Regions from separate parts of the Senegalia massiliensis genome, predicted to be linked through region 4. Evidence: predicted binding sites of a transcription regulator. Region 4 holds the regulator's gene; each other region holds the start of a gene.
What was found. The regulator Rex, encoded in region 4, represses fermentation and respiration genes when NADH is low (regulators of the CRP and FNR family bind a similar motif). The targets are predictions, from matches to a motif close to ATTGTTAANNNNTTAACAAT.
Positions count from the first base shown of each region.

Region 1 (3,222 bases), on a different contig from region 4:
AGTAAACCAACCTTGTCCACTTATATCTAAATTTATAGGCTCAAACGGTATTGCAAGAATGATAGAAAATATTGCTGCAAAAATAAATTGTAATATTGTAAGTACTATAGGGTCATGTTTTTTTGCAAAATGACCTATTGATGTAATATGTGCTGCAAAAAGTAATGCACATAAAAGTGTAAGTAAATCACCACTATTTAATGCAACTCCACCTTCAAGAGTCAAAAATCCTATCCCTACAAGTGTTATAAAAGTAGCTAATATCTCAAGATTATGTGGCTTTCTTTTACTTATAAACCAAAAAAGAAAAGGAACCATTACTACATTTGTAGCAGTTAGAAACGCTTGCTTGCTAGCTGTAGTAAATTGTAAGCCTACTGTTTGTGCTGCAAATGCTGAAAATAAAAAACTACCTATTATAGCACCCGCTATTATATCACTTTTATTTACAGTTTTAAGCTTTTTAAAAAATACTACACTCATTAAAATAGAAGCTATAATAAATCTCATAGCATTCATAAAAAGTGGTGTCATATTATCTAATCCATTTTTAGTTACAACAAATCCACTACCCCATATAATGGCAACTAATACTAATGCCATATCTGCATATAAACTTTTTTTCTTATCTAATTTTACCACTACATCACCTCTTTATATTTAAGTTATAATTACATTATAGTCCATATAATATAAAAGGTAAATGAGAAAAAAGATATAAAATACCCTTAAGAATATTATTCTTAAGGGTAAATATTAATTAAATATACTATTAAAAAATTCTTTTATAGCATCTATTATCTTTCCAATAAATGATCTTGCTTCTGGGTTTTCATCTAATGCTTTATCAATCTTGTCGCCTAAACCTTTAATTTGATTTTTTATTTCATTTAAATCTAAATCAAGTCCAGATATCTTGTCCATTAATTTTGATATATCATCAATTTGTTCCTGAGTTAAGTTTATATTTAATTCATTTGCCTTATCTTCTACTACTTCTTTTATTTCATTTATATTTGTAATATTATTATTTATAATATAAATTTTAATCTCATTTATTAATTCTGTTGCCTTTTCTTTTCCTATATTCTCATCTTTACCTAATTCTGAAGTTTTTGCTAATTCCTCTGATGCTATTTCTTTTTCTTCTTCAGATATTTTTTCACCTGATAAATCTTCAAATGCCTTTATTATACCAGTAAGAGCTGCTGTGCCTGTAACTTTCATAGGACTATTTACCATTACTTTAGCATCTTTTATTCCTACTGTCACTAAAGCATTTTTATACATTTCATTAGTTACCCATGTAATATTATTACTATCTACTTCAATACCTGCACCGTCTTCAAGTTTTTCAACATAAACAGAAGACAATGCTCTAGTACCTATTATACTTTCATCAATATGTTCTAAAAAGTATTTTCTTTCTTCTTCATTTGTCACTTCAATAACTCTTACATCTTCACCTACTCCAAAGTATTCTTTCATTTCTTCTTTTTGTTTATCAGTTAAATCTTCTCCAATACTTACTACATTTTCACCCACTACTGCATCAGCAAAACCAAAAGATGATATAGCAAATATAGATATTAAAAGTATAGACATTATTTTCTTAATCATAAAAACACTCCTTTTAACTTGTTAAATGTATTATACCATATTGATAATATTTTAATCTATATTTGTAGTTATAATGAAATATGTTATTAATATTACAAAATTAAATTTTCATTAGTTTCTGATAATTCATGATAAATACTGTTTATATATGGTATAATTTTGTAAAGAAGGTATTGTATATGAAAAAATATGGTGCTCTTATAGGATTATCTAGCTTATCATTAATTGAATTTATATTTTATCTAAATAGTGGTAGGGATGATTTAGAGTCATTCTTTTTGATTTGGGCTATAGTTTGGTTATCCATTATACTGTTTGGGCTTGTAAATAATTTTCAAAATAACAATACATACAATACAGCAAGTCCTATGGGTAACCCCTATGACTTTCTCGTTAATTCACGATTAAAAGTAAAATCTAAAACATCTAAAATTTCATTTACATTAGTTTTGATGTTAATATTTTTATTCGGACTTAATTTACTTGGATATTTGATTTTTATGTAATATAAATGCTAGTTCTAAATTAGAACTAGCATTTATTATTTATTTAAGTCTTTCAAATAATATATTATTTTCCAAATGAATATGCTCAAATAAATCTTTTTCTATAGCTTCAATTTTTTCAAAAGTTATTCTATATGTGTTACAACCATCTTCTGGAACTTTAAATCCATCTGTTATTTTTCTCATTTCTTTTAATATATCTCCTGCTGCCTCATGTTCTGATTCTGTTTCTTCTAATACTTTAAAAGCTTTTTTTCTATTTTCTTCTGTAGGATCTTTTTCATATTGTTTAATCATAGGGAATAATAATTCTTCTTCTTTTATTAAATGCTCTTCTATTTCAGCTTTTAAGTTATTAAATAATCTGTGTAATTTTGATAATTCAGTTCCATGTGATACATAATGCACTTTTAATATTTTTGAAAGTAATTCCTGTGTAATAGGCATTTCTTCTTTCATAAATGTATGATGCTTATTTACAATATAATCTATTTGTTCACTCATAGTTTTTTCTTTGAAGTTGTCACTACTTTCTAATTCATCTTTCATCTTTTCATATCCACTATTCAATCTATCTAATAATTCATATTCATTTAAATCTTTTTCTTCTATAGCAACACTAAGTGGTCTGTCTCCACCACAACAAAAATCTATTTCATAATCCATAAATATATTTGTAGCTCCTGGAAAAATTGTTGCTATTTCACCTATTCTTTGCTCTTTATTTATTATTTTATTCATTGATATTACCTCCTTATTTATTAGGTGTAAAACTACAATATCCTATTTCATCACATCTATTCTTCATTTCATCCCAAGTATCTACTTTTTCTATTGATTCTAAAGCTGTAGGATATAATATATAATTTTCTTTGAATATATGATCCCTTAGATTAAAAACTATATATTTAGATACTTCATCTAACTTGATTTTAAATTCTTCAAAGTCCATATTTTCTACATTATGAGAAATTTCTTTTAATAAGTTTTTTCTTTCCCTCAAATTATCATGTTCCATTCTCATAATTCTAGTTGGTCCTGTAATCTCTCTATCTTCCATTTCTAAAAATAATACTTCTTCTTCTCTTTGATGATG
Region 1 covers NZ_QXXA01000003.1:75,743-78,964, forward strand. The annotation lists gene D3Z33_RS01645 (DMT family transporter) at 1-642, opposite strand, end outside; gene D3Z33_RS01650 (DUF1002 domain-containing protein) at 757-1,620, opposite strand; gene D3Z33_RS01655 (hypothetical protein) at 1,800-2,126, shown strand; gene ric (iron-sulfur cluster repair di-iron protein) at 2,166-2,867, opposite strand; gene D3Z33_RS01665 (DUF438 domain-containing protein) at 2,881-3,222, opposite strand, start outside.
Region 1: D3Z33_RS01650 (DUF1002 domain-containing protein) is a predicted target of Rex. The motif match lies at 1,700-1,719, and genes of this name have one in related genera.

Region 2 (3,222 bases), on a different contig from region 4:
TTTTAATTCAATTAAAAGCTCTTTAATTTGCTCACTGAAAGAGAACACAGTTCCAAGTTCAGCATATATACCTTTACTTGATAATGTTCTACAATGACCACCTATAGATTCTTGTTTTTCATATATTGTAACCTTTATACCTTGCTTTTCCAATAAATATGCTGAAAGCATTCCGCTAAAACCTGCTCCTATAACTGCAACTTTCATAAATATCCCCCTTAGTATTGCCTATCTATATACGCCCATAAAGGCAAGACAAGATTTGTATCCGTTAATTTATTATGGTATTCAATAGGAGAATACATATTATTATCAAACTTAACCTTATGGTTCATATTATAATTTCTAATGAATTTTTGAAATTGAATTTTCAGTTGTTCAAATGACATATCATTATAAATAAGTGGCATTAGAAAGGATATGCAACAATTAGTATATTGTTTTCTTAAATCATTGATCCTTTCTAAATCATCATTCCTCTGAAGAATATGTATATTTACATCAAATCCATTGTCTTGAATGACTTTATTAATCTTTGATTCAAAAATGTTCTTATTTTGTTTAATTAATTTTGAATCTTGAAAAAAGCATAAATAATTAGTGTTAAAATTCAGGGTTTGTGCTACAGGTATAGCAACGGCAGATAATAAATCTTCAAAATGACTTAAAGATATATTTTTATATAGTCTTGTACAGGATATTCTACTTTTAAAATCAAATAACGTATATTCATAAAGGTTACCTATATTTTTAAAATATCCATAATTTGTTATCCAAAACAGCCAGCATTTTCCGCTTTCTATATCTCTTAAAGAAGGAAGGATACTAACAATTTTATTTTCCTTCTTTTTGGCAAATTTTATTCTACTTTCCTTATTGGTCAGCTGGTGCCTTTTCATGACATTAAAAACTGCTGATTCGCTTATATCATGCCCCAATTCTTCTAATAAATATTTAATCGCTTTAGGACCATATTTAGGATAGGTTTTAAAAAGTCTAATTAATACATTTTCTATTTCAGTACTTGTTTTATTGATAGGAACAAAATTTTTCTTAATATGATCTAAACCTTCGATACCTTTGGTTTCATATCTTTTTAGCCAACGATAATAAATGGTCCTTGAAATATTATATTTTCTACAAGTTACACTGATACCATTTTTTTGTCCTTCCATTATGATATTAAATTTAAGGTTTTTGTTCATAATAGTCCCCCTTATTTAAGAATTAATTACTTTTACATAAAAATGAACTATTATATGTTACCGTTTTCAATATGTTTATATTTTAACATTATTAGTATATTATTTCAATATTTAAGCTGATAATTATTCAGAAAAATAAGAAAATTATATTTTGATTATAAAAAAGTTACTTTAGGTTACTGTTAACAATTTTCTCGTACTAATATGTCTAGGACAATCTGATTATTTAGGGGATGTTGTAATCCTTAGATTGTAAACATATTGATAAAGTAAATGTTAAAAAAATTCTTAAAAAAACCACTATTGTTTATCATTTATTGTCTTGTTATAATTAGGATAAAATAAACCTTTGGGGGTCTAAAATGAATGAATTAAAAGTCTTTACTATCAAGAAAAACATCTATGAAGATAATGCTAAAGTTGCTGAAACCACAAGAAATGAATTAAAGAAAAAAGGTACATATCTAATTAATATTATGTCATCACCAGGCAGTGGGAAGACAGCCACTCTTGTAAGTACTATCAAAGCACTAAAAGATGAAATGAAAATAGGTGTAATGGAAGCTGATGTGGATTCTGATGTGGATGCTAAAACTGTTCAAGAGGCAGGAGCAAAGGCTATTCAATTGCATACGGGCGGGATGTGCCATTTAGACGCTACTATGACAAAGCAAGGTATTGATGAATTAGGTGTAGAAGAATTGGATTTGGTTTTCTTGGAGAACATAGGCAATTTAATATGCCCTGCAGGCTATGATACAGGAGCAATGAAAAACGTAGCCATATTAAGTGTTCCTGAAGGGGATGATAAACCTTTAAAATATCCCAAAATCTTTGGAAAAGTAGAGGTACTCATTGTCAATAAGATTGATGCAATTGAACATTTTGACTTTAGTATGAATTTACTTGAACGAAGAGTAAGAAAGTTAAATAAAGATATTGTTATATTTCCCATATCTGCTAAAACTGGGGAGGGTGTAGAAGAATGGGCAAATTGGATTAGAGAACTAAAAGTAGGGGGATATAACATTGAAAAAAAAGCTAACAAAAACAAACTTTAATAAGTCAGAAAGATTTAATTTTGCTTTAACATGGGGAGATGTAGATGGCAGAGATTATAGACCGGAAATAGTTGATCTTGCAAATAAAATTGGTAGAACAAAGGCAGGGACAGGGAGAGAGGCAATTCCATTTGGTCCTGAATACTATGCGCTTGCTCCAATACTTGATGAGTATCAAGTGAAAATAGCCATGCAACTACAATTTCGTAAAAAACTTAGTGCAAAGGATATTGCAAAAGGATCGGGAGAGTCCTATGAAAAGGTAAAAAAAACATTAGACTATATCGCTTGGGCTGGAGTTGCTTTTGTTAATACAATTGATGGCGTGGATATGTATTGGCAAGATATATTTGTTCCGGGACACTTGGAAATGATTAATAACAACAAAGAATTGGTTGCAAAACATCCTGAAATTGCAGAGGCCTTTTATTATTTTGGTAGCAAAAAAGGACCTATGGCAGCAGGTATTATGCCTGTTGGTGGTGGACCAATGCGTGTATTACCTATTGAGAGATCTATCGACGGAAATTCAAGAAGAGCATCCTATGAAGAACTATCAAAATACTTAAATGAAGCAGAAGTGTTTTCAGTGTCAGATTGTTCTTGTAGAACATCCCGTGAGGCAATGGAAGAAGGTTGTGGACATCTAAAAGAAGATATGTGCATTCAATTAGACCACGCGGCGGAGTACTACATAAAAACAGGACGTGGACGAGAAATAACAAGAAAAGAAGCTTTTGAAATTATCAAAAGAGCAGAAGACAACGGATTAATGCACTCTATTCCAAACTTAGACGGACTGGGACACACTCATGCTATTTGTAATTGCTGTGGATGTGGTTGTTATGCTATGAGACTTGCCAATGAATATGTGAATAATGATATTGTACGATCTAATTACAAATCCATCGTAGATGAATCCAAATGTGTTGCCTGTGGTGAATGTGTAGATGTTT
Region 2 covers NZ_QXXA01000001.1:17,837-21,058, forward strand. The annotation lists gene D3Z33_RS00100 (FAD-dependent oxidoreductase) at 1-207, opposite strand, end outside; gene D3Z33_RS00105 (helix-turn-helix domain-containing protein) at 219-1,205, opposite strand; gene hypB (hydrogenase nickel incorporation protein HypB) at 1,568-2,266, shown strand; gene D3Z33_RS00115 (FAD-dependent oxidoreductase) at 2,334-3,222, shown strand, end outside.
Region 2: hypB (hydrogenase nickel incorporation protein HypB) is a predicted target of Rex. The motif match lies at 1,276-1,295, and genes of this name have one in related genera.

Region 3 (3,222 bases), on a different contig from region 4:
ATAGAATGTATGGAAAGAAAATGGGAGAATCAGTTGCTGAAAAAGAGGATAAGAAAGCAGATAATCAAAGCAGAGCAAATGAAAGCACATCTTTTGTGGAATATATTTGGTACGGATATATTTTATTTAATGGCATAGGGTTTGTTATAGTAAAATTTTTGTTATAATATTTTATATAATATAGTCAGATATCATATAAAAATAAAACATTAATAAAAACCCAAAAGAAATACTATATTAATCTATAGTATTTCTTTTGGGTTTTGTTTAGAATTAGATTTGAAATGAATTATAGATTTTTATAAATGTCATGTTATCTTAATCTTAATAAAAAATGAATGAAAAGAGATAAATTTATATAAAAAAAGATAATTATTTAGTAATATGATAAAATGATTATAGTGACTTTACAGATTATTTCATATATTTATTGCTTCATTTATTTTTTCAAACAGAATAATTTTTATATGTGAAGCATGCTTTAGAAATTAAAAAAATATATACTAAAATAAAGATATTAACTTTGGAGGTACATAAATTGAAAAAGAATATAAGTTTCGTATTTACGAGAATTCTTTATATACTATTTGGAATTTACACTTCCATAGTATTATTCATTGTTTATAAAGATATAGATAGTAGTTTTACTTTTAAATTTGTAGTAGGGTATGCTTTTTTTGCCTTTTTTATGATTATATATGTACCTTTCATTACTTTTTATAATTTAAGAAAATTTAAATGGACTGAAATAAAAAAACGGTTAATTAGATTTATTTCTTTCTTTATTTTATTTGGTACTATTAATTATGGGTTTTCTTATTTATTCAGATCTTCAGACATTAACTTTTATAATATATTTTTTACTGCTCTAGGTTTATCTTTTGGTATATCATTTATTGATATAACCTTTTTAAGAAATAAGAAAAGCTAAATAGCTTCTGATTTATTTATAAGTTACAATGTATAAATAAATTATAGATATTAGAAAGGATGATTTGGAATAAAAACTAATAGAGTTAGTCCTATACTATACATAACTGCTGGAATAATAACTTTTATACCTGTTTTTATAGTTTTAGTTACAGATATTTATTTAAATTCAATTTTAACAAAAGTAATTATTTGCACAGCATTTATTTTACTTATAGCAGGAAAAATAGTAACTATAATTAAAAATAATAAGAAAGATAAAAGAACTTCAAAGGATATAGGTGTAGTTATAGGATATTTGATTGCATTATTATTATGGATTCTAAAATAAAATATGAATTTATTATTCCAGTTATAGCAAAGTATATTTTTAATGATATGCTTTGCTATATTTTTATATCGTATTGATTTTTAAAACCACAAATGATTGTTAAATAAATTACAAAACCTTAACAAGAACATTTATAATTCATATTGACAAAAAAATCACAATAAACTATACTTTAATCATAGAATATAAAGAAGCATTATATAGCTTTAAAATATTTTAAGGGGTGGATTATATGAAAACTATAGAGGTTTGTATTGGAAGTGCATGTCATTTAAAGGGAGCTTACAATATAGTTAATGGATTACAAAAATTAGTTGACGAAAGAAATTTAAAAGACGAAATTATTGTAAAAGCAGCTTTTTGTTTAGGAGAATGTACAAAAGCAGTTTCTACTAGGATAGATAATGGTCCAGTTATTTCAGTTGATGATAAAAATATAGAAGAATATTTTGAGAGAAATGTTTTAGGGAGGAAGTAAAAATGAATTTTCTTAATTTCTCTAAAGCAAATTGTAAAAATTGTTATAAATGCTTGAGATATTGTCCAGTTAAAGCTATACAAATAAAAAATGAACAGGCTACAATTATAGAAGAAAGATGTATAGGTTGTGGTCAATGTATGAGAATATGTCCTCAAGATGCAAGGAAGGTAAAAAGTGATATTAAAAATGTTAAAAGAGTATTAAATGCTAATAGAAAAGTTGTAGTAAGTATTGCCCCATCTTTTAGTGCTGCTTTTGATGTTGATAATCCTTTAAAAATTATAAGAGGACTTGAATTATTAGGTTTTAATAATATTGAAGAAACAGCAATAGGAGCTCAAATTGTAACTGAATTATATAGAGATTTTATAAAAGAAAATAATCTTAAAAATATAATAACAACTAGTTGCCCATCATCATGTTATTTAATTGAAAAATACTTTCCAAGTCTTATTGATTATACTATTCCTGTAGTATCTCCCATGCTTGCTCATGGGAAGTTAATAAAGAAAAAATATGGTATGGATTCTTTTGTAGTTTTTATTGGTCCATGTACTGCAAAAAAAATAGAATCAGATAATTTTCAACATAAAGGTGTTATAGATGCCGTATTAAATTTTGAAGAAATATTAGAATGGTTTGAAGACGAAAAAATATATTTAAATAATTTAACTCCAAAAGAATTTGACAATAGTTCAGATATTAATAGTTTAAAATATCCATTAAAAGGTGGAGTAATAGGTAATTTATTACAAGGTGAATTTAAAGAAAAATATAGTCTTATAACAGTTGATGGAATTGAAGAATGTATGCAAGTGTTTGAATCATTGCAAAATAATACTTTGGAAAATGTAGTAGTTGAAGCACATGTTTGTACAGGGAGTTGCATAGGTGGAGCTGCTATGCCAAAGGAAGAAAATGACTTTTATAAGAAGAAACTACGTGTATCAAAATATATTTCAGATAAAAATTCAGCAATAGAAGACAATGCAGAAACAAATATAAAAAATGATTATGAAATAAAAGATTTTATTAAGAAAATGTATGATAGATCATACTTTAAAGAAGAAGTATCAGAAGAGAAAATAACAAAAGTATTAAATGAAATGGGCAAATATGCAAAAATAGATGAGTTAAATTGTGGTGCTTGTGGATATGACAGTTGTAGGAAAAAAGCTATTGCAATAATAGAAGGTATGGCAGAAAAAAATATGTGTCTTCCTTATATGAGAAGTAAAGCTGAGAGTTTAAAAAATATTATATTTGAAAATAGCCCTAATGCAATAATTTTAATGGATAATGAATTAAATATTATTGAGTTCAATCCATCTGCTGAAAAATTTTTTGGTGTTGAAAGTAGTAAAATAAAATTCAAGCCAATATCAAAATTATTAGATGATGAAATATTTTATAGAGTGAAAATGGATAAAAAAAATATATATAGACAAAAGGTATATTATGATAAATATAACAAAGTTGT
Region 3 covers NZ_QXXA01000001.1:145,762-148,983, forward strand. The annotation lists gene D3Z33_RS00700 (hypothetical protein) at 1-167, shown strand, start outside; gene D3Z33_RS00705 (hypothetical protein) at 539-931, shown strand; gene D3Z33_RS00710 ((2Fe-2S) ferredoxin domain-containing protein) at 1,494-1,739, shown strand; gene D3Z33_RS00715 ([Fe-Fe] hydrogenase large subunit C-terminal domain-containing protein) at 1,742-3,222, shown strand, end outside.
Region 3: D3Z33_RS00710 ((2Fe-2S) ferredoxin domain-containing protein) is a predicted target of Rex. The motif match lies at 1,404-1,423, and genes of this name have one in related genera.

Region 4 (3,222 bases):
TCACCTACTACAAGTATTGTAGAGTTACTTTTTGAAGATTTTTGTGCAAGTAACTTTACTTTATTCATAATATCACTATTTGATGGAATATTTTCAAATGAATATTTAGCTCTTCTTTCTTTTATAAGTTCTTTTTTATAATATTTAAGTTCATTTTTAATAACATTTAACTTGTTAGCAAGTGAATTTACCTGTTGTATGTCTCTAAACATGATTTTTCCTATAGCACCAACCACTTTACCATCTTCAACAATTGGTATTCTCATAGCTACAATATTTCTTGAACCTATTTTTTGTATTTCTCCAATTTCTGATTCGCCTGTATCAAGTATTACATGAAGTCTTGTATTTTCTATTACATTTGTAACATCTTTTCCTATTACATCATCTTTATCCACATTCAAAAATTTTGCATAAGACTGATTTATCATAGTTATTTTTCTACTTTTATCAATTACAACTATTCCATCATATGCATTGTTTAATATGGTCTTTAATGTTCCAGTTAAGTTTTTTTCTGTATCTAACTTCCTATTAATTACATTGTTTGTATTATAATATGCTTTTAATAAATCAGTATTTGTCAAAACTCCTACTAAATTATTTTCTTTATCTAATACTAAATTCCTACCCATATTCATATCTAATATTTTATCTGTGTCCTGATCTGGATAAATCCATTTGATGTCCTTATTCATTATATCTTTAATTTCACTATTTAAATCTATATTATTCGATATAGCATAATACAAGTTTTCTTTTTGAAAAATCCCTATAAGTTCTCCTTTAGAATCTAATACAGGTAAAGAGTCTATCTTATTATCATACATTAATTTTGTAGCATATATTATTTGTTTATCTTGATTTATAGTTATAGGATTTCTAGTCATTACATCATTTACTCTCATAATTTCCTCCATATTAGAAAAGGCCATCTATAAGACGGCCTTTATTTTTTCTCTTTTAAAAGATAAGATAATGTAAATAAACTCTCATTTAAATGTACATCTTCAACTGTTATGTTTTCTGGTACTTTTAGATCTGCTGGAGCAAAGTTCCAAATACCTGTAACTCCACTTTCTACTAAAGTATCAGCTATTTCTTGACTACCTTCTTTAGGTGTACATATAATACCTATTTCAATATCATTCTCTTTTATAAAATCACCCATATCTTCCATAGCCTTAACTTCTACATCTCTTAATTTTTTTCCTGTTACTTTAGGATTTTTATCAAATATACCTAAAATTTCAAATCCTGAATCTGAAAACCCTCTGTAATTTGCAATTGCTTGACCTAAATTACCTGCTCCTATTAGTACAGCACGATATGTTTTATCTAATCCTAAAATTTTCCCTAATTCTCTTTGTAGATCTTCTACATTATAACCATAACCTTGTTGTCCAAACCCACCAAAATTATTTAAATCTTGTCTTATCTGAGAAGCAGTAAAATCTGTAAGTTTACTTAGCTCCTTTGATGAAATCCTTTTAATATCATTTTCTAGAAGTTCAGACAAATATCTATAATATTTCGGCAGTCTTCTTATTACAGCCATAGAAACATTTTTATTTTTCATTTCTAATCCCTCTCATTCATTCAAATTTATAAATATGTTAATTATATAACATAATATCAGCATGTGTCAAATTTTGCACTAAGATTATTATACTAGATTTTTATATAATTATCAAAGGTTATCTACCATTCTTAATACTATACCCAATTATATCTATTTTTAAAAACTGTACTAAAAAAAAAATATCATATATAATAGGATAAGAAATAAGGAGTGAAAAAAATGATAATTTTATCATGCAATAATATAAATAAATCTTATATTGGAGAGCCAATTTTAGAAAGTATATCTTTTGCAATAAATGAAAAAGAAAAAGTAGGATTAGTAGGATTAAATGGTGCTGGAAAATCTACACTTTTTAAAATACTAATAGATGAAATTTCTATGGATAGTGGAGAAATATATATTGCAAATGAAACTAAATTAGGTTATTTAAAACAAAATACATTGTTTGAAAGTGAAAAAACAGTATATGATGAAGCTTTAGAAGAATTTAAAAATATTATTGATTTAGAAAAAAGTATAAGAAAATTAGAAATAGAAATAAGTGAAAAAAGTAAATGTGATAACTTAGAACAAATGGATAAACTTATGAATAAATATTCTAGATTATCAGAAGAATTTAATGAAAAAAATGGATATGCATATAGTAGTGAAATTAAAGGTGTATTAAAGGGACTTGGTTTTTCAGAAGAAGAATTCTACAAACCCATAAATAACTTAAGTGGTGGTCAAAAATCAAGAGTTCTACTTGCAAAGCTATTACTTAAAAAACCAAATTTATTATTATTAGATGAGCCTACTAATCACCTAGATATTGATGCAATAAATTGGTTAGAAAAATATATAAAAGAATATAATGGAGCTGCAATTATAATCTCTCATGACAGATATTTTCTAGATTCTACTGTTACTAAAATATTTGAATTAGAAAATAGAAAACTTCAAATATATAATGGTAATTATAGTACATTCATGAAAAAGAGAAAAAAAATAATAGAACTAAAAACTAAAGATTATGAAAATCAAAGAAAAGAAATAAAAGATGAAAAAGAAAAAATAAGAAAACTTGCATTAGGTGGTAAAAGAGCCATTAGACAATCTAAAAGCAGACAAAAAATGCTTGATAAAATAAATGTTTTAGATAAGCCTAAATCTATTGATGGTCGTTCCAAAATAAAATTTGATCCTAAAATAAAAAGTGGCGATGATGTTTTAAAAGTAGAAGAAATATCAAAATCCTTTGGAGAAAATAAATTATTTGGAAATGTTTCATTTAATATATATAGAGAAGAAAAAGTAGGATTAATAGGACCAAATGGTGTTGGTAAAACAACACTTTTCAATATAATATTAAAAACCATAGAAGCAGATAGTGGCAAAGTAAATATTGGTCACAAAGTAAATGCAGCATATTATGACCAAGAACAAACAAACTTAAATAATAATAAAACAATAGTAGATGAAATTTGGGATGAAAATCCATCCTTTGATCATTATACTATTAGAAGTATTTTAGCTAGATTTTTATTTACTGGTGATGATATATTCAAAGAAATATCTACACTTAGTGGTGGAGAAAAAAGCAGATTATCTCTTATGAAACTAATGCTTTCTAAAGCTAATTTCCTACTTATGGACGA
Region 4 covers NZ_QXXA01000011.1:99,070-102,291, forward strand. The annotation lists gene D3Z33_RS10840 (sigma 54-interacting transcriptional regulator) at 1-908, opposite strand, end outside; gene D3Z33_RS10845 (redox-sensing transcriptional repressor Rex) at 950-1,579, opposite strand; gene D3Z33_RS10850 (ABC-F family ATP-binding cassette domain-containing protein) at 1,802-3,222, shown strand, end outside.